4 regions of the Pseudomonas wadenswilerensis genome follow, and region 4 is predicted to be linked to each of the others. Evidence: predicted binding sites of a transcription regulator. Region 4 holds the regulator's gene; each other region holds the start of a gene.
What was found. Region 4 encodes FliA, which starts transcription of late flagellar genes. Its sites were predicted from a motif close to CTAAAGTTTNNNNNNNNNNNGCCGNTAA; they were not measured.
Positions count from the first base shown of each region.

Region 1: motA (flagellar motor stator protein MotA) is a predicted target of FliA. The motif match lies at 1,807-1,834, and genes of this name have one in related genera.
Region 2: LOY45_RS20735 (flagellar protein MotY) is a predicted target of FliA. The motif match lies at 3,307-3,334, and genes of this name have one in related genera.
Region 3: LOY45_RS24790 (methyl-accepting chemotaxis protein) is a predicted target of FliA. The motif match lies at 2,016-2,043, and genes of this name have one in related genera.

Region 1 is NZ_CP087191.1:525,988-530,664, forward strand. It holds gene LOY45_RS02335 (rhodanese-like domain-containing protein) at 1-185, opposite strand, end outside; gene LOY45_RS02340 (HDOD domain-containing protein) at 233-1,768, opposite strand; gene motA (flagellar motor stator protein MotA) at 1,900-2,751, shown strand; gene motB (flagellar motor protein MotB) at 2,755-3,777, shown strand; gene LOY45_RS02355 (TIR domain-containing protein) at 3,840-4,322, opposite strand; gene rsgA (small ribosomal subunit biogenesis GTPase RsgA) at 4,581-4,677, opposite strand, start outside.
Region 2 is NZ_CP087191.1:4,514,965-4,519,641, reverse strand. It holds gene bfr (bacterioferritin) at 1-152, opposite strand, end outside; gene LOY45_RS20760 (bacterioferritin-associated ferredoxin) at 351-569, opposite strand; gene LOY45_RS20755 (hypothetical protein) at 632-805, opposite strand; gene LOY45_RS20750 (peroxiredoxin) at 804-1,406, shown strand; gene rnt (ribonuclease T) at 1,526-2,137, opposite strand; gene pyrC (dihydroorotase) at 2,194-3,240, opposite strand; gene LOY45_RS20735 (flagellar protein MotY) at 3,371-4,324, shown strand; gene LOY45_RS20730 (argininosuccinate synthase) at 4,454-4,677, shown strand, end outside.
Region 3 is NZ_CP087191.1:5,388,697-5,393,373, reverse strand. It holds gene gbcB (glycine-betaine demethylase subunit GbcB) at 1-300, shown strand, start outside; gene LOY45_RS24790 (methyl-accepting chemotaxis protein) at 330-1,955, opposite strand; gene LOY45_RS24785 (hypothetical protein) at 2,230-2,460, shown strand; gene LOY45_RS24780 (cell division protein ZapA) at 2,457-2,759, shown strand; partial or broken gene LOY45_RS27100 (cache domain-containing protein) at 2,907-3,983, shown strand; gene LOY45_RS27095 (methyl-accepting chemotaxis protein) at 4,107-4,677, shown strand, end outside.
Region 4 is NZ_CP087191.1:1,658,061-1,662,737, reverse strand. It holds gene LOY45_RS07710 (protein phosphatase CheZ) at 1-431, opposite strand, end outside; gene LOY45_RS07705 (chemotaxis response regulator CheY) at 451-825, opposite strand; gene fliA (RNA polymerase sigma factor FliA) at 929-1,669, opposite strand; gene fleN (flagellar synthesis regulator FleN) at 1,666-2,499, opposite strand; gene flhF (flagellar biosynthesis GTPase FlhF) at 2,620-3,930, opposite strand; gene flhA (flagellar biosynthesis protein FlhA) at 3,942-4,677, opposite strand, start outside.

The DNA of each region.
Region 1 (4,677 bases), 1.1 Mb from region 4:
AGGCCCGGCGCTGGAGGCTGGCCCAGCTGCGTCCGCTTCGGGTCGACGAAGCGTGCACCGGGAATATGCCCGCTGGCGTAGCGGTTAACGCTGGTCAGGTCGACCAGGATCAGCTCTGGCGCATCCAGCCGGGCTTGCAGGTCAGCCGGCTCGATTACCAGGGGCAAGCCAGAAAAGTCAGTCATCCAGAGTCTCCAGAGCGGAACAGAGGGGGGCGATTGTAGCGCATGGCTCAGGCGCTGCGGTTGCTGAAGGTGGTCAGGGCCCGCTCGATACATTGCGCAGTTTTGCCGAAGGCTTGCACGCTGACGTCCGCCAATGGCTTGCCGCCCTGGTCGGCGACCAGCAGCATCACCCCCCGGCCATTGCTCGACAATGAGCGCAGCAACAGGTGCTCGCTGCGAAACAGTGCGCGCAGGCTGGCCGGCAGCAGGGCCGAGAACTGGGCGTGGTTTTCCGGGGTCAGGCGCAGTTGCGCCGATTTGCTCAACAAGCGTTGCAGCAATTTGCTCTGGTCGATGGGCAGCACCAGGCTGGCGGCATCTGCCGGCACGCCGGCAATCTGATGGACCCGCAACTGGCTCTGGGTCTTGTCGGTCATCAGCAGCATCACCCGCTGCATGCCGCAGGCGATCAGGGCGTCGCGGGCAAGGGTGGTCAGGTGGATGGCATTGCTGAACGGGCTGGGCTCGGCCAGCAACTCGCCGCAGAGCTTGCGCCAGATACCCAGGGCTTGAGCCGAAGGGGGCGCAGGGGCGATCTGACCTTGGTGCAGGCGTTGCTGATGCCAAGGCCAGAGCAGGGATTCGGCCGGGTGGAACAGGCCTGGGCAGGCGTGATGACGGGCGCTGATCGCGGCTTGTTGGTGCACCAGTTGCTGCACGTCGTCCAGCGGAGTTTGCAGGTAAAGGCTGGTGAGCAATTGCCAGCGCTGCACGTGCGGATTGGTCCAGCCCACCTGCGCGGCCAGGGCCAGGCCGTTGGCCAGTAGCACGGTATTGGCCGGCTGATTGAACCAGCGGCGCAAGCTCGGCTGATCGTCGAGGTGCTGTTGCTGGTGCAGACTGTCCTGGTCACGGGCGATGAGGATCGCCTGGGCCAGTAACCGGCGCTCTTCCTGGAGCAAATGGTAACCGCGTGTTACCCAATCCGGCAGGCGCCAGTGTTCGGCCAGGGCCTTGCACAGGCTCATGACCCGGACGCCGAACAGCTCTATTTCCACCCTGGGTGCCGATTCGCCCCTATGCACCACGCGCAGCTCCCACTCATCAAGGAGCTTGGGATGAGTCAGCGCCAGCGGCCACAGCGGCGAGAGGAACAACAGGCTGCCCCAGTGGATCTCTTGCCACAGGCGCGCCAGGCGGCTGGCGAACAGGCCGTTGGCTTGCTGGCTGGCATGCTGGCTGACAACCTGCAACTGACGCAGGGTTGGCGCAATCTCGCCCTCGGGCATGGCCGGCAGGCGTTCCAGCAACTCCGCCGTGCGCGCCAGGCCCAGGCGGTTGAGCGCGACCTCCAGGCTCTCGGCTGCCTCGCCGGTGCTGGTATTGCTGTGGTGGTTGGCCTCACGCATGACACTGAGCACCAGTGCCGGGCTGTCCTGCATCAGTTCGGCGATGTCGCGCAACGAGCGGCGGCTATCGCCGATGGCGATTTTTACGCGCTCGTAACTGGGCAGCGGAACTGGCAAGCGTACGCTGTCGAGGAGCTTGACCCAGGCATCGAGTGTTTTTGGTGTTTGACTTGGCACGATGGTTTCAATAGGCATGCTGGAGGTAGGCCGAACTGGCTTTTCGCCTTGACTGACTATAGTCTGGCGCAGTTCTGCCGATAAGTAGAAGAAGAGTTTTTTTAACTTCCGCTCACGACCCTGACCACGACAGTAAGTGCTTTCTATCTATGGCTAAAATTATCGGCATCATCGTCGTATTCGCGAGTGTGCTCGGCGGATATGTACTTTCCCACGGCAAGATTGCGGCCCTGATCCAGCCTTTCGAAGTGCTGATTATCGGTGGCGCTGCATTCGGTGCGTTCCTCCAGGCCAACCCTGGCTATATGACCATGCATGTAGTCAAGAAGTCGCTGAAGATGTTCGGCACGCGTTTTACCCACACCTTCTATATCGAGGTGTTGGGCCTGGTCTACGAGATTCTCAACAAATCCCGTCGCGAAGGCATGATGGCGATCGAAGCCGATATCGAAGACGCCGCTGCCAGCCCGATTTTCGCCAAGTATCCGGCGGTACTGGGTGATGAACGCATGACCGCGTTCATCTGTGACTACCTGCGCATCATGTCCACCGGCAACATGGCCCCGCACGAGCTTGAGGGCCTGTTCGACATGGAATTGCTGAGCATGAAGGAAGAACTCGAGCACCCGTCCCATGCCGTCAACGGCATCGCCGACGGCATGCCGGGTTTCGGTATCGTTGCCGCGGTACTGGGGATCGTGGTGACCATGGCCTCGCTGGGCGATGGCGATCAGAAGTCCATCGGCCTGCACGTCGGTGCAGCGCTGGTCGGTACCTTCTTCGGTATTCTCGCCGCGTACGGTTTCTTCGGCCCGCTGGCCACGTCCTTGCGCCATGACGCCAAGGAAGAGCTGAACGTCTATGAGGCGATCAAGGCCTCGCTGGTGGCTTCGGCCTCGGGCATGCCGCCATCGCTGGCCGTGGAATTCGGGCGCAAGGTGCTTTTCCCTGCCCACCGCCCGAGCTTCGCCGAGCTGGAACAAGCAGTTCGCGGTCGCTAAGCCATGGAAAATAATCAGCCCATTATCGTCAAGCGCATCAAGCGCTTTGGCGACGGCCACCACGGTGGCGCCTGGAAGATTGCCTTCGCCGACTTTGCCACGGCGATGATGGCGTTCTTCCTGGTGCTGTGGCTGCTGTCGACGGCCACGCCCGAGCAGAAGATTGCCATTGCCGGCTATTTCAAGGACCCGATCGGTTTCTCCGAAAGCGGTACACCCTACATCATCGATCTGGGCGGTTCGCCCCAACTCGCCCCGGAAAAGACCATTAACCCGGAAGTGAAGTCCGAGCCGACACCTGACACCAGCCTGCAGCTGGACCAGGACAAGGTCGAGAGCATGGCCGAGCAGGTCGAGCGCGAGCGCCTGGAATTGCTGCTGCAGGAGTTGCAGAACAAAGTCGAAGAGAACCCGCAGCTGCAGAAGTTCAAGGACCAGATTCTCTTCGAGATCACCCAGGACGGGCTGCGCATCCAGATCATGGACGCCGAGAACCGGCCGATGTTCGACCTTGGCAGCGCGCGCTTGCAGCCGTACTTCGAGGACATCCTGCTGGCGATGGCCGATACCATCAAGGCGGTGCCGAACAAGATCAGCATCAGTGGCCATACCGATGCCAAGCCGTACGCCGGTACTGGTGACTTCGGCAACTGGGAGCTGTCGGCCAACCGCGCCAACGCGGCCCGTCGCGCGCTGGTCGCCGGTGGCTACCCGGATACCCAGGTGGCGCGGGTGGTGGGCTATGCCTCGTCGTCGTTGTTCGACCGGCAGAACCCGCTCAATCCGGTCAACCGCCGTATCGACATCATCGTCCTGACCAAGAAGGCCCAGCGCACCATCGAAGGCGAGCAGAACCAGCCTGCCGCCCCCGATGCCGCACAGCCAGGCACCGCGACGCCGGCACCGGGTGCAACGCAAGAGCAGGCCCCGGCGGCCGAGGCCGAGCCGATGCAGCCACGGGAGTTGCGTCAGAAGCTGAACATCTTCGAAGACGGCGTGTTGAAGATGGACGAAAACAAGCAGTAAGCCTGCTTGCGTGAAAACGCCCGTGCGCAGCGATGCCCACGGGCGTTTTTTTGCGCTACAGGCTAGAAGCCGCGGCGGATCTTGGCCTTCAGGTCGGCATGGAAGAAGTCGGCGTTGGAGCGGTTGGTGGCATTGGCCTCGCAGGCTTCACTGTCAATGGAGCGCTTGAAGGTCTGCTCGTCATGGTAGGCGCGAACGTACAGGTCGATGTGTTCGCGGTTGGTCATGGTTGGCCACTTTTCCAGATACGCCGGCAATGTAGCCTCTGCGCACTGGTAGAAGGCTACCCGGCGGTTGACCAGGGTGGCGGCGCCGAGCTGGAAGGGTACCCACCAGGCATCGGCGGTCTCGGGGGCGAGCACGGCGATCAGATGAGTGCACTGGCTGATGTTGCGGCGGATGATGCCGCTGATATCGTCGGTGGTCTGCTGTGCCCCACTGTCGAACAGGTCCAGTTGGGTACTGATGCCTTCGAGCTTGAGCCGTTCATTGATAATGAAGGCGTCCAGGCGTTCGCTGTGGCGATAACTGATAAAGACTGGCATCAGTAGTGCCCTCCCACGCTGGAGGGAGTGGCATCGATGCGCAAAAGCTGAATTGTCATGGTTGATTCCTTTCATACGCAGGGCATGGGTTGATTCGCTTCATGGCGGCGAATCTTGAAAGGTGACAATCAGCGAAAGTCTTCCGGACAGCAAGGTACGACCAACAAACAAGATGCGCCCTACTTGTTTGGGTAAAAAGTCCTACAGGCTGGTCCTACAAAACAGCGGGTTGAGGCTCGTTTCCGAGCCCCATGCGTTTCAGTAGCTGTCTTGCGGCAGGCTGGCGATGATCGAGCGATAGCTGTTCATCCGCTGTTGTTGCACGCGGCCGTCTTCGAGGGCCTTGAGCAGGGCG
Region 2 (4,677 bases), 2.9 Mb from region 4:
TCTTCGATGGATTCTTTGTACTCGTGCTTGCCGAGCTTCTCCAGACCCCAGTCCTCGTACATGCGTGCATGCAGGAAGTATTGGTTGATTGCGACCAGCTCGTTTCCGAGGATCTTGTTGAGATGCTGGATGACGCTAACGTCGCCTTTCATGATGGGGTCCTGCCCTGTAAGTGTGTCTATAAAGGCAAGTCTGAGCCTCGCAACTTCTACTGTCAAACCTAAGTTATTGAATAATAAATGAAAATTAATCGGAATAAGAATGTTTGTGTTCCGCGTTAAACCTCTAACTACTTGAATTACAGGCATAAAAAAACCGGACACTGGGTCCGGTTCTTGGAATTCGCTGAATTATGCTGCAGTAAATTCTACAGGATAGGGCAGGGCAGCCTGGCTGACCTGAAGCTCGGTGAGGGTTTCGCGCACTACCTGCTTGGCCAGGCAGGCACATTTGCCACACTGGCTCGCCACGTTGGTGGCGGTTCTGACTTCCTTGTAGCTGCAGCATCCTTCATAGATCGCATCGCGGATCTGTCCGTCGGTCACACCAACACAAAGACACACATACATAGGGCTGACCATCGCTGGTTAAGGCTCAATGCGAAGAAGCTTAATGTTAATGAGAATGCTTGTCAAAACTCTTTCTGCAAGGCGCGGACTAGAGCGACCAACGGCAGATTGTCGAGCATTCGGACTGAAATTCGGCGAGTCGCGCCGGGCGGTGTATGATGGTCGGCCATTTCGATGCCGGGCCGCTGCATGCTGGCCTGTGCAAGATGATTCCACCCCATCAGGAGATATCGCATGAGCGTACTCGTTGGCAAAAATGCCCCGGACTTCACCGTTCCAGCTGTTCTGGGCAACGGCGAAATCGTCGACAGCTTCAACCTGGCTTCGGCCATCAAGGGCAAGTACGGCCTGGTGTTCTTCTACCCGCTGGACTTCACCTTCGTCTGCCCGTCCGAGCTGATCGCCCTGGACCACCGCATGGCCGAATTCAAGGCGCGCAACGTTGAAGTGATCGCCGTGTCGATCGACTCGCACTTCACCCACAACGCCTGGCGCAACACCCCGATCAATGCCGGCGGCATCGGTCAGGTCCAGTACATCATGGCTGCCGACATGAAGCACGACATCGCCAAGGCCTACGACGTAGAGTCCGAAGGCGGCGTAGCTTTCCGTGGTGCTTTCCTGATCGACGACAAGGGCGTTGTTCGCTCGCAGATCGTCAACGACCTGCCGCTGGGCCGCAACATGGACGAGCTGCTGCGTCTGGTCGACGCCCTGCAATTCCACGAAGAGCACGGCGAAGTCTGCCCTGCCAACTGGAAAAAAGGCGACAAGGGCATGACCGCTTCGCCAGAAGGCGTTGCTGCTTACCTGAGCGAGAACGCTGGCAAGCTGTAATTGCCAGGCATAAAAAAACCGGCCTTGATGGCCGGTTTTTTTATGCCTGAAGGAGCGGGCTTGCCCCGCGATAGCATTCTGCATGCTATATCGCATCGCGAGGCAAGCCCGCTCCAACATCAGTCGTTGAAGTCCTGCCAGCCGCCCATTTCTTTCCAGCGGTTGACGATGCCGCAGAACAGCTCGGCGGTCTTCTCGGTGTCGTAACGCGCCGAGTGCGCCTCACGGCCATCGAAGTCGATGTCGGCGCTCTGGCAGGCCCGCGCCAGTACGGTCTGGCCATAGGCAAGGCCGGCCAGGGTGGCGGTGTCGAAGCTCGAGAACGGATGAAACGGGTTGCGCTTCATGTCGTGGCGGGCCACGGCGGCATTGAGGAAGCCCAGGTCGAAGCTGCTGTTGTGGCCGACCAGGATCGCCCGTTTGCAGCCATTGGCCTTCAGCGCCTTGCGCACGCCACGGAAGATGTCGGTCAGGGCCGACTCCTCGCTGACCGCCATGCGCAGCGGGTGGTCGAGCTTGATCCCGGTGAACTCCAGGGCAGCCTGTTCGATGTTGGCGCCTTCGAACGGCTCGACGCGGAAGAAATAGGTGTGTTCCGGAAACAGGAAGCCTTTTTCGTCCATGCCGATGGTGACCGCGGCGATCTCCAGCAGGGCGTCGGTTGCGCTGTTGAAACCGCCGGTCTCAACATCGACAACTACTGGCAGGTAACCGCGAAAGCGTTCAGCCATTGGGTGGCGCGAACCGCCGCCATGACCTTCCTGGTCGTCTTCGTACTGATCTTCGCTCACGCAGTTTCCTCCAGCAGGCGCCAGCGCAGTTGCTCACCGGCGCGCAGCGGGATAACGGTCTGCTCGCCGAACGGCAAGCTGCTTGGGGCGGTCCAGCTGTCGCGGACCAGGGTAATGCTATCGGTGTTTACCGGCAGGCCGTAGAAGGCCGGGCCGTGCAGGCTGGCGAAGCCTTCGAGCTTGTCCAGCGCATTGCGTTGTTCGAACGCTTCGGCGTACATCTCGATCGCGGCATAGGCGGTGTAGCAACCGGCACAGCCACAGGCGGCTTCCTTGGCGTGCTGGGCGTGCGGAGCCGAGTCGGTGCCGAGAAAGAACTTGCTGCTACCGCTGGTGGCGGCGTCCAGCAAGGCCACCTGGTGGGTGTTGCGCTTGAGGATCGGCAGGCAATAGAAGTGCGGACGAATTCCGCCTACCAGCATGTGGTTGCGGTTGTACAGCAGGTGCTGGGCAGTGATGGTCGCGCCAACGTTGGCCGGGGCCTCGTTGACGAACTGCACGGCGTCGCTGGTGGTGATGTGTTCGAACACTACCTTGAGGGTCGGGAAGCGCTCGACCACGCGGCGCAGGTGTTCGTCGATGAACAGCTTTTCGCGGTCGAACACGTCGATTTCGCTGCGGGTCACTTCACCGTGCACCAGCAGTGGCATGCCGACCTCGGCCATGGCTTCGAGCACCGGGAAGATCTTGTCGACGCTGGTTACACCGGAGTCAGAGTTGGTCGTCGCGCCAGCCGGATAGAGCTTGGCGGCGTGGACGAAGCCGGTGGCCTTGGCCGCGCGGATTTCCTCGGGCTGGGTGCGGTCGGTGAGGTACAGCACCATCAGCGGCTCGAAACGGCTGCCGGCAGGGCGTGCGGCGAGGATGCGCTCGCGGTAGGCACCGGCTTCGGCGGCGTTGCGCACCGGTGGTACCAGGTTGGGCATGATGATTGCGCGGGCAAAGGTGCGCGCAACGTCGCCGACGGTATGCGGCAATACAGCGCCATCACGAAGATGGATGTGCCAGTCGTCGGGACGCAGGAGGGTCAGGCGGTCGGACATTGGGGATTCCAGGCGGGTCGAACTCAAGGTGAATGCTACCGGAAAAGCCGGTTACGAGCACTCGCTATCAAGTTTTGCCGCGACCGACCGATAGCGTGCAGGTATACCGTGAAAATCTGTGGAGCCGCCCGTGCGCCAGCGTTATCTAGCCCTGCTCAGTGTGTTTGCCAGCATGCCCGCCATGGCACTCACCTTCCAGACCCGTCTGGAGAACATCGAGTGGAAGGTCGAAGGCGATCAGTTCGAATGTCGGCTGGTTCAACCCATTGCCGATTTCGGTAGCGGCGAGTTTGTCCGCCGTGCCGGTGAACAGCCGACTTTCCAGCTGCGTTCAAGCAGCAATGTACTGGGTGCCGGCTCCGCCACTCTGCTGGCGGCGGCTGCGCCGTGGCAGCCCGGGCGGGGCGATATCAACCTGGGCGCGGTGCGCATGGCCCGCAGCGGTGTGCTTTTTACCAGCTCCCAGGGCCAGGCCAGCCGCCTTATCAACGGTTTGCTCGATGGACGCAGCACCGTGGTGCGCAACGCTGCCGGTGAAGCCGGGCGGACCATGGAAGTGCGGGTGTTGCCGGTCAAGTTCAACAAGGCCTACGGAGATTATCAGGCCTGCGCGGCGAAACTCCTGCCGATGAACTATGACCAGGTGCGCCAGGCGCGGGTCGGCTTTCCGGGCGGTGGTATTGACCTGGATGCCGATGCCCGGGCACGCCTGGACGTGATCCTCGACTTCCTCAAGGCCGACCCGACGGTCAACCACGTCGAGCTCGACGGCCACTCCGACAACAGCGGCAACCGCCTGACCAACCGCGATCTGTCGCGGCGCCGGGCGCTGGCGGTGATGGAGTACCTCAAGGCCCACGGCGTTCCCGAAGAGCAGATCACCGTGCGCTTTCATGGTGAGCGCTATCCGCTGGCGCGCAACAACACCGCGGCCAACCGCGCGCGCAACCGGCGGGTGAACATTCAGCTCGATCGGGTGACGCCTGTCGAAAAAACGGTAGCAAAACCCGTTGAGCCGGCAGCCAAACCGCCGGCCACGCCTGCTGCCGTAGCCGATACTGTCAAGCCCGCAAGCAAGTCCTGAGCTGCGACCGTCCGTCGCGCTCTCGACAGTTCCTGTCGCTTTGTCGTCACAAGCTGTCGCCCCACTGTAAATTTTGTCGCAAGGCCGGTAGAATCGACGGCTTTCCGTACAACCCCGTGGAGTGATGGCATGGCGGACGTAAAAAAGGTCGTACTGGCGTATTCCGGCGGCCTTGATACTTCGGTGATTCTCAAGTGGCTGCAGGATACCTACAACTGTGAAGTGGTGACCTTCACCGCTGACCTGGGACAGGGCGAAGAGGTCGAGCCGGCCCGCGCCAAGGCTCAGGCCATGGGCGTCAAGGAAATCTACATCGATGACCTGCGCGAGGAATTCGTACGCGACTTCGTGTT
Region 3 (4,677 bases), 2.1 Mb from region 4:
GAACAGGCCGCCGAAGCCGCCGAGGTGGACGCCGGCGACCTGCACCAGGTGGAATTCACCGCTACCGGCAAGAGTATCCGCGTGGCCCCGGGCGAGACTGTGCACGCGGCGGCGGCCAAGCTCGGGCTGATGATCCCCAAGGCTTGTGGCATGGGCATCTGCGGCACCTGCAAGGTGCTCAAGCTGGGCGGGGAAGTGGAGATGGAGCACAACGGCGGCATCACCGATGAAGACGTCGCCGAAGGCTATATCCTTTCGTGCTGCAGCGTACCGAAAGGGGATGTGCGGATCGAGTACTGAGTAGCGACTTGACCCGCGATGCGTTTGCGTTACACGCTGAAACGTGCCACCAGCCCGCTCAGGTCCACCGCCAGGCGCGACAGTTCGGCGCTGGCCGCGCTGGTCTGGTGGGCGCCGGTGGCCGACTGCACCGACAGGTCGTTGATGTTGACCAGGTTGCGGTCCACTTCGCGGGCGACCTGGGCCTGCTCTTCGGCCGCGCTGGCGATCACCAGGTTGCGCTCGTTGATTTCGGCGACCGCACCGGTGATGGTTTCCAGCGCCAGGCCGGCGCCACGGGCGATGTTCAGGGTCGACTCGGCGCGTTCGGTGCTGTTGCGCATGGAGTTGACCGCCTGCTCGGTGCCGCCCTGGATGCTGCCGATCATCCGTTCGATTTCGCTGGTCGACTGCTGGGTACGGTGGGCCAGGGCACGCACTTCGTCGGCCACCACGGCAAAGCCACGGCCGGCTTCACCGGCACGGGCCGCTTCGATGGCGGCGTTCAGGGCCAGCAGGTTGGTCTGGTCGGCCAGGCCGCGAATCACGTCGAGCACCTTGCCGATATCGCGCGACTCTTCCGCCAGATTGCCGATCAGTTCGGCGGTGCCTTGCACGTCGGTGCTCATGCGCTCGATGGCGCTGACGGTTTCCATCACCAGGTCACGGCCGTCACCGGCCGAGCGGGTGGCTTCCTTGGAGGCTTCCGAGGTGCTCACGGCATTGCGTGCCACTTCTTCCACGGCGCTGGTCATCTCGGTGACGGCGGTGGCGGCCTGTTCGATTTCGTTGTTCTGCTGCTGCAGGCCACGGGCGCTTTCGTCGGTGACGCTGTTCAGCTCTTCAGCCGCCGACGCCAGCTGGGTGGCGGAGCCGGAAATCTGCTGCAGGGTATCGCGCAGCTTGTTCTGCATCTTGGCCATGGCCTTGAGCAGGCGCGCGGCTTCGTCCTGGCCTTCGGCCTGGATGCTGCGGGTCAGGTCGCCCTCGGCGATGCGTTCGGCCGCCTGCAGGGCTTCGTCGATCGGCTTGACGATGCTGCGGGTCAGCAGCAGGGCACAGATCAGGGTCAGGGCAGTGGCAGCCAGCAGCAAGCCGATCACCAGGGCAACAGCGTTGGAATACTGGTCGGCGGCGGTGCGGTTGATCTCGCTGGTTTGCTCGGTGTTGATGCTGATCAATTGATCCATGACGCTGTTGATCTGCTCGGAGCTGTCGAGCATGTCGCGGTTGATCAGGTTGCGCAGGGTCTCCAGGTCATTGTTCTGCGACGCCAGGCGCATGCGGTTTTCCAGCTGGCGGTACTGGCCCAGCAGCTGCACGTACTGGTTGTAGGCAGAGCGCTCCTGGTTGCCGGAGATCAGCGGCTCGTACACCCGGCGCGCTTCGTCGATCTGCTGGTTGCGCTGGTCGATCAGCTTGAGGGTGGCCTGCAGGGTGCCGGCTTCGCGGTTGAGCAGCAGGCGGTACGACAAGGTGCGCAGGCGCAGGGTCAGCTGGGTCAACTGGTCGAGGTTGGTGATGCTCGGCACCGTCGAGGTTTCGATGGTTTCGCCGGCCTGGCGAATCTTGCTCATCTGGTTCAGGGCAAACAGACCCAGGGCCAGCATCAGCGCACCGATCAGAGCAAAGCCCAGAAGCGCGCGCGGGGCGATATTCATGTTGCGTAGGGACATGGTGGTATCCAGGAGGGGAAAGGGCACGTTATCCGTGCGGCAGATTCAGGACTGCCATGCCTATCGGTCGGCCGGGAAAAGACTTGAGCGGGCGAAGATGAAATTGTGAGGCAGCTAACTTTTTTCCTGACCGGTGGTAGACAAAACGGGGAACCGCAGGGCTATCGGTGGGTCAATCTGCACCAGGCCGAAGCGTCTAAACCCGATATCCCTGGCGAGCACGCGGACTTTTCTTTATCGTGTGCGCCCCCTGAAACACCCCGAGAAGGCAATCATGTTGGAAACTTCCCTTAGTCAACTGGAGCAACTGGTCAGCGACCTGGTGCAGAAGAATCAGGAACTGACCGAGCGCAACGCGCAGATCAGTGCCGAACTGGCCCAGGCCAAAGATGAAAACGACAGCCTGCAACTGAGCCTGCTGGAGCAGGAAGAAAAACAGGGCGCCACCGCCGCGCGCATCCAGGCCCTGGTTGAGCGTGCCAGCGTTGGTACCGTGAACGCATGAAAACCTCAGCGCAGCCGATCAATGTCGTGTCGATCCTCGGCAGCGATTATTCGATCAAGGCCCCCGAAGGCCAGGAGCAAGCGCTGGCGCAAGCGGTGCAGATGCTCAACGCCTCGCTGGCCGATACCAAGCGTAAGTACCCGACCCTGATCGGTGACAAGCTGCTGGTACTGGCAGCCCTCAACCTGTGCTCGCAGCAGATCGAACTGCAACAGCAGCACCAGCAGGCCCTCGACCGTTACCAAGAGCAAGTCAACGCCACGGTCGATGTGATTGCCCGGACCATCAGCAACAGCTGAACGCGTCCAAGCCCCCGCTACATCCTTTTGCCAGCTCACCACCTTCGGGAGGGTGGGCCGGCTTTGCTGTGGATCAGATTGTATTTCCTGTTGTATACAATTGGCCTGTCTCTTGCACTACAGGGCTTATTTACCCAGGGGAAATACATGCAGTTCTGGCGGCGCAGTATCCAGTGGCAATTGATCGCAAGCATGGGCGCAGCGCTGTTGCTGAGCATTCTGATCGTGGTCGGCATCTATAGCGTGGCGGTCAATCGCCTGACCGAGCGTTACCTGGTCGACACCGCCTTGCCGGCGAGCATTGAGGCGATTCGTAACGACATCGAGCGCATGCTTGGCCGACCGTTGACGGCGGCGGCCGACATTGCCAACAACACGTTGCTGCGCGATTGGCTGGCGGCAGGGGAAGACAGCGCCCAGGCGCCGCAATTTATCGAGTACCTCGAAGCCCTGCGCAAACAGAACCATGCCTTTACCGCGTTGTTTGCCGCTACAGCGAGCAACCACTATTACAACGAGAAAGGCCTGGACCGCACCCTCAGCCGCAGCAACCCGGCGGACAAGTGGTTTTTCGGCTTTATCGACAGTGGCAACCCGCGCCTGCTGAACATCGACACCGACGGCAGCACCGGCGAACTGGCACTGTTCATCGACTATCGGGTGGAGAAAGCCGGGCAACTGGTGGGTATCGCCGGGCTTGGCCTGCGTATGACCGAACTCTCCGAATTGATCCACAACTTCAGCTTCGGCGAACGTGGGCGGGTGATGCTGGTGCGCGGCGACGGTTTGATCCAGGTGCATCCGCAGTCGGCGTTCAGCGGTAAGCAGCAGCTCGCCGAGCAGATCGGCGGCGAGGCTGCCAAGGTGGTCCTGAGCCGTGAACAGGGCCTGCACAGCAGCCGCTTCGAGCGCGATGGCGAGGGCTACCTGGCCCTCAGCCTACCGCTGCGTGACCTCAACTGGACCCTGGTCGCCGAGGTGCCAGAAGCACAGATCTATGCCCAGGTACGTGAGACCGTCTGGCTGACCAGCCTGATTGGTGCAGCGGTCGCGCTGGTATCGCTGTTGCTGGTGGTGCTGCTGGCCCGCGGCATCGTCCGCCCCATCCGGCGTGTGACGGGGGCCTTGATGGCCATCGGCAATGGCGGCGGCGACCTGACCCAGCGCCTGGACGAAAACCGCGCAGACGAGCTGGGCGACCTGGCCCGTGGCTTCAACCGCTTTCTCGACAGCCAGCGTGACCTGATTGGCGAAGTGCTGAACACCAGCGAACGCTTGCGCGCGTCGGTAGCGCAAGTGACGCAAGTGGTAGAGAACACCGCCGAACGTTCCGACCGCCAGCAGGAAATGACCGAAATGGTCGCCACTGCCGTGCATGAGATGGGCCTGACCGTGCAGGACATTGCGCAGAACGCCGGTAACGCTGCCGTGGCGTCGGAAACCGCGCGCACCGAAGCGCTGCAGGCCCGCGAAGTGGTGCGCCGCTCGATTGCCCATATCGAGGGCATGTCCAGCGAGATTGGCCAGGCGGCGAGTGCAGTGGGTGAGCTGGCCACGGAAGTGGCGTCGATCGACGAAGTGCTGGCGGTGATCCGCAGCATCTCCGAGCAGACCAACCTGCTGGCGCTCAACGCCGCCATCGAGGCGGCGCGGGCGGGTGAGATGGGCCGTGGCTTTGCCGTGGTCGCCGATGAAGTACGGACCCTGGCGCGGCGCACCCAGGTGTCCACCGATCAAGTGCAGCAGATGATCCTGCGCCTCAAGCATGGCGCGGGCAGTGCGGTCGCATCGATGCAGGCCGGCCAGGCGGCAACCGGCACGGGCGTGGAGTCGAGCCAGCAGACCGGCGCTTCGCTGGGCACGATCACCGATCAGGTCGAACACATCAGTGACATGAACCATCAGGTGGCGACGGCGA
Region 4 (4,677 bases):
AGCTCACGGAATTCCGGTGCCGCCACTTCGCGGCGCATGAAACGCTGCCAGTCGACGCTCAACGCCTTGGCCTCGTCGCTCAATTCATTGAGTACCGGCGTGCTGGCTTCGACCAGGTCCATGGTGCGGTTGGCCGCGCCCTCGGTCAGCTTGACCACGTAGGACAGGCGTTCGGTGGCATCGGTAATCTGCGACACTTCCTCGGCCTGCGGCATGTGCGGGTCGATCTGGAAGCTGACGATCGCGCTGTGCAACTCGCGGGTGAGTTTGCCGACTTCCTGGTACAGGCCTAGGTCACGGGTCTGGTTCAGCTGATGGATCAGTTGCACCGCATCGCCGAACTTGCCTCGTTCCAGGCTGTCGACCAGTTCCTTGGCGTGTTTCTTGAGTGTCGACTCAAACTCGCCCAAGGATGATTGTGTTTGCTCCATAGCGCCCCCGTGGCGTACCTCAGCTATTGACGCGCTCGAAGATCTTTTCGATCTTTTCTTTCAGCACCTGGGCGGTAAATGGCTTGACCACGTAGCCGTTGACCCCGGCCTGGGCGGCTTCGATGATCTGCTCGCGCTTGGCTTCGGCAGTCACCATCAGCACCGGCAGGTGTTTCAGGCGCTCGTCGGCACGCACTTTGCGCAGCAGGTCGATACCGGACATGCCGGGCATGTTCCAGTCGGTCACCAAAAAGTCGAAATGACCGCTTTCAAGCATTGGCAGCGCGGTGTTGCCGTCGTCGGCTTCCTGGGTGTTGGTAAAGCCCAGATCACGCAACAGGTTCTTGATGATCCGCCGCATCGTCGAAAAGTCGTCCACGATGAGGATTTTCATGTCTTTGTTCAATTAGACCTCCAAGCAGTCTTTAACGCGTTCAGCGCGGAACGCGCATTCAATCAATTCGGCATTACATTTCACGACTGCATCGAACCGGTGTTCAACGCGCCCGCCATTCCCCCAGGCGACCACGCAAACGTGCCGCGCACTGGCTGTGCAACTGGCTGACACGCGACTCACTCACCCCCAGGACCTCACCGATCTCCTTGAGGTTGAGTTCTTCGTCGTAGTACAGCGCCAGGACCAGACGCTCGCGTTCCGGCAGGTTGGCGATGGCATCGGCCAAGGCTGCCTGAAAACGCTCGTCTTCCAGATCGCGCGAAGGCTCGAGCTGGGCACTGGCACCGTCCTCGTGCAGCCCTTCATGTTCGCCGTCCTGCAGCAGGTCGTCGAAACTGAACAGGCGGCTGCCCAGGGTGTCATTCAAAATCCCGTAATAATCATCGAGACTCAATTGAAGTTCGGCAGCAACCTCGTGATCTTTAGCGTCACGGCCGGTTTTTGCTTCAATTGCTCGAATCGCGTCACTGACCATGCGGGTATTGCGGTGTACCGAACGCGGCGCCCAGTCGCCCTTGCGCACTTCATCGAGCATGGCGCCGCGGATGCGGATACCGGCATAGGTCTCGAAGCTTGCACCCTTGCTCGCGTCGTACTTGTTGGAGACTTCGAGCAGGCCGATCATTCCGGCCTGGATCAGGTCCTCCACCTGCACACTGGCCGGCAAACGCGCCAGCAAGTGGTAGGCGATGCGCTTGACCAGCGGCGCGTAACGTTCGATCAACTCGTACTGGGCATCACGCGAGGCCTTGCTGTACATCCGATAACCGCTGGCGTTCATAGCACCGGACCCGCGCTCGTCGGTTGCACCAGGCGCTCGACAAAAAACTCCAGGTGACCCCGTGGGTTGGCAGGCAGCGGCCAGGTATCGACCTTCTGGGCAATGGCCTTGAATGCCAGCGCGCACTTGGAACGCGGAAAGGCTTCATAGACCGCTCGCTGCTTCTGCACCGCCTTGCGCACACATTCGTCGTAAGGCACCGCACCGACGTATTGTAAGGCGACATCGAGGAAGCGATCAGTGACCTTGGTCAACTTGGCGAACAGGTTGCGCCCTTCCTGAGGGCTCTGGGCCATGTTCGCCAGGACGCGGAAGCGGTTCATGCCGTAATCGCGGTTGAGCAACTTGATCAGCGCGTAGGCGTCGGTGATCGAGGTGGGCTCGTCGCACACCACCAGCAGCACTTCCTGGGCGGCGCGGACAAAACTGACTACCGAGTCACCGATACCCGCAGCGGTGTCGATCACCAGCACATCGAGGTTGTCGCCGATCTCGCTGAAAGCCTGGATCAGGCCGGCGTGCTGGGCCGGAGCCAGGTGCACCATGCTTTGCGTGCCCGAGGCCGCCGGCACGATGCGCACACCACCGGGGCCTTGCAGCAGCACATCGCGCAGCTCGCAACGGCCCTCGATGACGTCGGCCAGGGTGCGCTTGGGCGTCAGGCCCAGCAGCACGTCAACGTTGGCCAGGCCCAGATCGGCGTCCAGCAGCATGACCCGACGGCCAAGCTCAGCCAGCGCCAATGACAGGTTCACTGACACGTTAGTCTTGCCAACGCCACCTTTGCCGCCGGTCACGGCGATCACCTGTACGGGATGCATGCTACCCATGTTTGTTCTTTACCTTGTCTTACTTAGACCGAGGCCACATGACTGGGCTGCGCTTTCAACACCTGAAAAATGCCTGGCAGACCATTGATGTAGGTACTTTGCAACGTATTCAAGTTCACCTCAGCCCACGCGTTTGCCGGAGCTGTGGTAGAGATCAGCGAACATGTCGGCCATGGCCTCTTCGCTGGGCTCGTCCTGCACCTGCACGCTCACTGCGCGGCTGACCAACTGGTGCCGGCGCGGCAGATGCAGGTCGTCAGGAATGCGCGGGCCATCGGTAAGATAGGCCACCGGCAGTTCGTGACTGATTGCCAGGCTCAACACCTCGCCGAGGCTGGCGGTTTCATCTAGCTTGGTCAGGATGCAACCGGCCAGACCACAACGTTTGTAGCTGTGATAGGCGGCGGTGAGCACCTGCTTCTGGCTGGTGGTTGCCAGCACCAGGTAATTCTTGGCCTGAATCCCGCGCCCGGCAAGGGTTTCCAGTTGCATGCGCAGCGCCGGGTCGCTGGCCTGCAGGCCGGCGGTATCGATCAGCACCACGCGCTTGCGCAGCAGCGGGTCGAGGGCCTGGGCCAACGACTGGCCCGGGTCAACGTGAGTAACCGACACGTTGAGGATCCGCCCCAGGGTCTTGAGCTGCTCCTGGGCGCCGATACGGAAGCTGTCCATGCTCACCAGGGCCAGGTTCTGTGCGCCGTACTTGAGCACGTAACGCGCGGCGAGCTTGGCCAGGGTGGTGGTCTTGCCCATGCCTGCCGGACCGACCATGGCAATGACACCGCCTTCTTCAATCGGTTCGATTTCCGGCACCTGAATCATGCGCGCAAGATGCGCCAGGAGCATGCGCCAGGCATGGCGTGGCTCTTCGATCTCGGTGGTCAGGTCAAGCAGCTCACGGGCAATCGGACCAGACAGGCCGATGCGCTGCAGGCGGCGCCAGAGGTTGGCCTGCTGCGGCTTGTTGCCCTGCAACTGGCTCCAGGCCAGCGAGCCGAGCTGGACTTCGAGCAGCTCACGCAGCCCCGACAGTTCCGAGCGCATCGAGTCGAACAGGCGCGGATCAATGGGTGCGGCGGCCGGCGCAGCAGTCGTCACCGGCGCTTCGACCTGCGGATCGACCAGCGGCTCGGAGGCAGTCAGCGGCAGGCCGGCAAACAGCTGGCGGTTGGCGTCTTCGCTGTCGCTGCGGCTGCTCAGTTCGGCCTGCGCGGTGACGATGCGCGACTGGGTCTTGCGCAGCTCGTCTTCGAGCTCGACATTCGGCACCCGCGGCGCCAGGGCGGACAGCTTGTAGTCCAGCGCAGCCGTCAGCTCGACACCACCAGCAATCCGGCGATTACCGATGATGGCGGCCTCGGCCCCCAGCTCATCGCGAACCAGCTTCATGGCCTGACGCATATCGGCGGCGAAAAAACGCTTAACTTGCATAACCCACTACCTCAGCCGTTCGGGCCCACTGTGGCGACGATGGTAACTTGCTTGTTGTCAGGTATTTCCTGATACGCCAAAACATGCAAATTCGGTACAGCCAGGCGACCGAAGCGCGACAGCATGGCTCGTACCGGTCCTGCGACCAGGAGGATCGCCGGCTGCCCTTGCATCTCCTGACGCTGGGCGGCTTCGATCAACGAACGCTGAAGCTTTTCGGCCATGCTCGGCTCAAGAAGAACACCGTCTTCCTGGCCTTGCCCAGCCCTTTGCAAACTATTGAGCAAAATCTGTTCCAATCTTGGCTCAAGGGTGATCACAGGCAGCTCGGACTCAACGCCGACAATGCTTTGCACGATGGCGCGACACAATCCGACGCGCACCACCGCCACCAGCGCGGCGGTATCTTGACTCTTGGCCGGGTTGTTGGCGATAGCCTCGGCAATGCTGCGAATATCACGCACCGGAACCTGTTCGGCGAGCAACGCCTGCAGGACCTTGAGCAGCCCCGACAAGGAAATGACGCCCGGCACCAGCTCCTCGGCAAGCTTGGGCGAGGCCTTGGCCAGCACCTGCAACAGTTGCTGCACTTCTTCGTGGCCGATCAGCTCGTGGCAATGCTTGTGCAGGATCTGGTTGAGGTGGGTCGCAACCACGGTACTGGCATCCACCACGGTGTAGCCCAGCGATTGTGCCTGGCTGCGCTGGTTGACGTCGACCCACACCGCCTCCAGGCCAAAGGCCGGG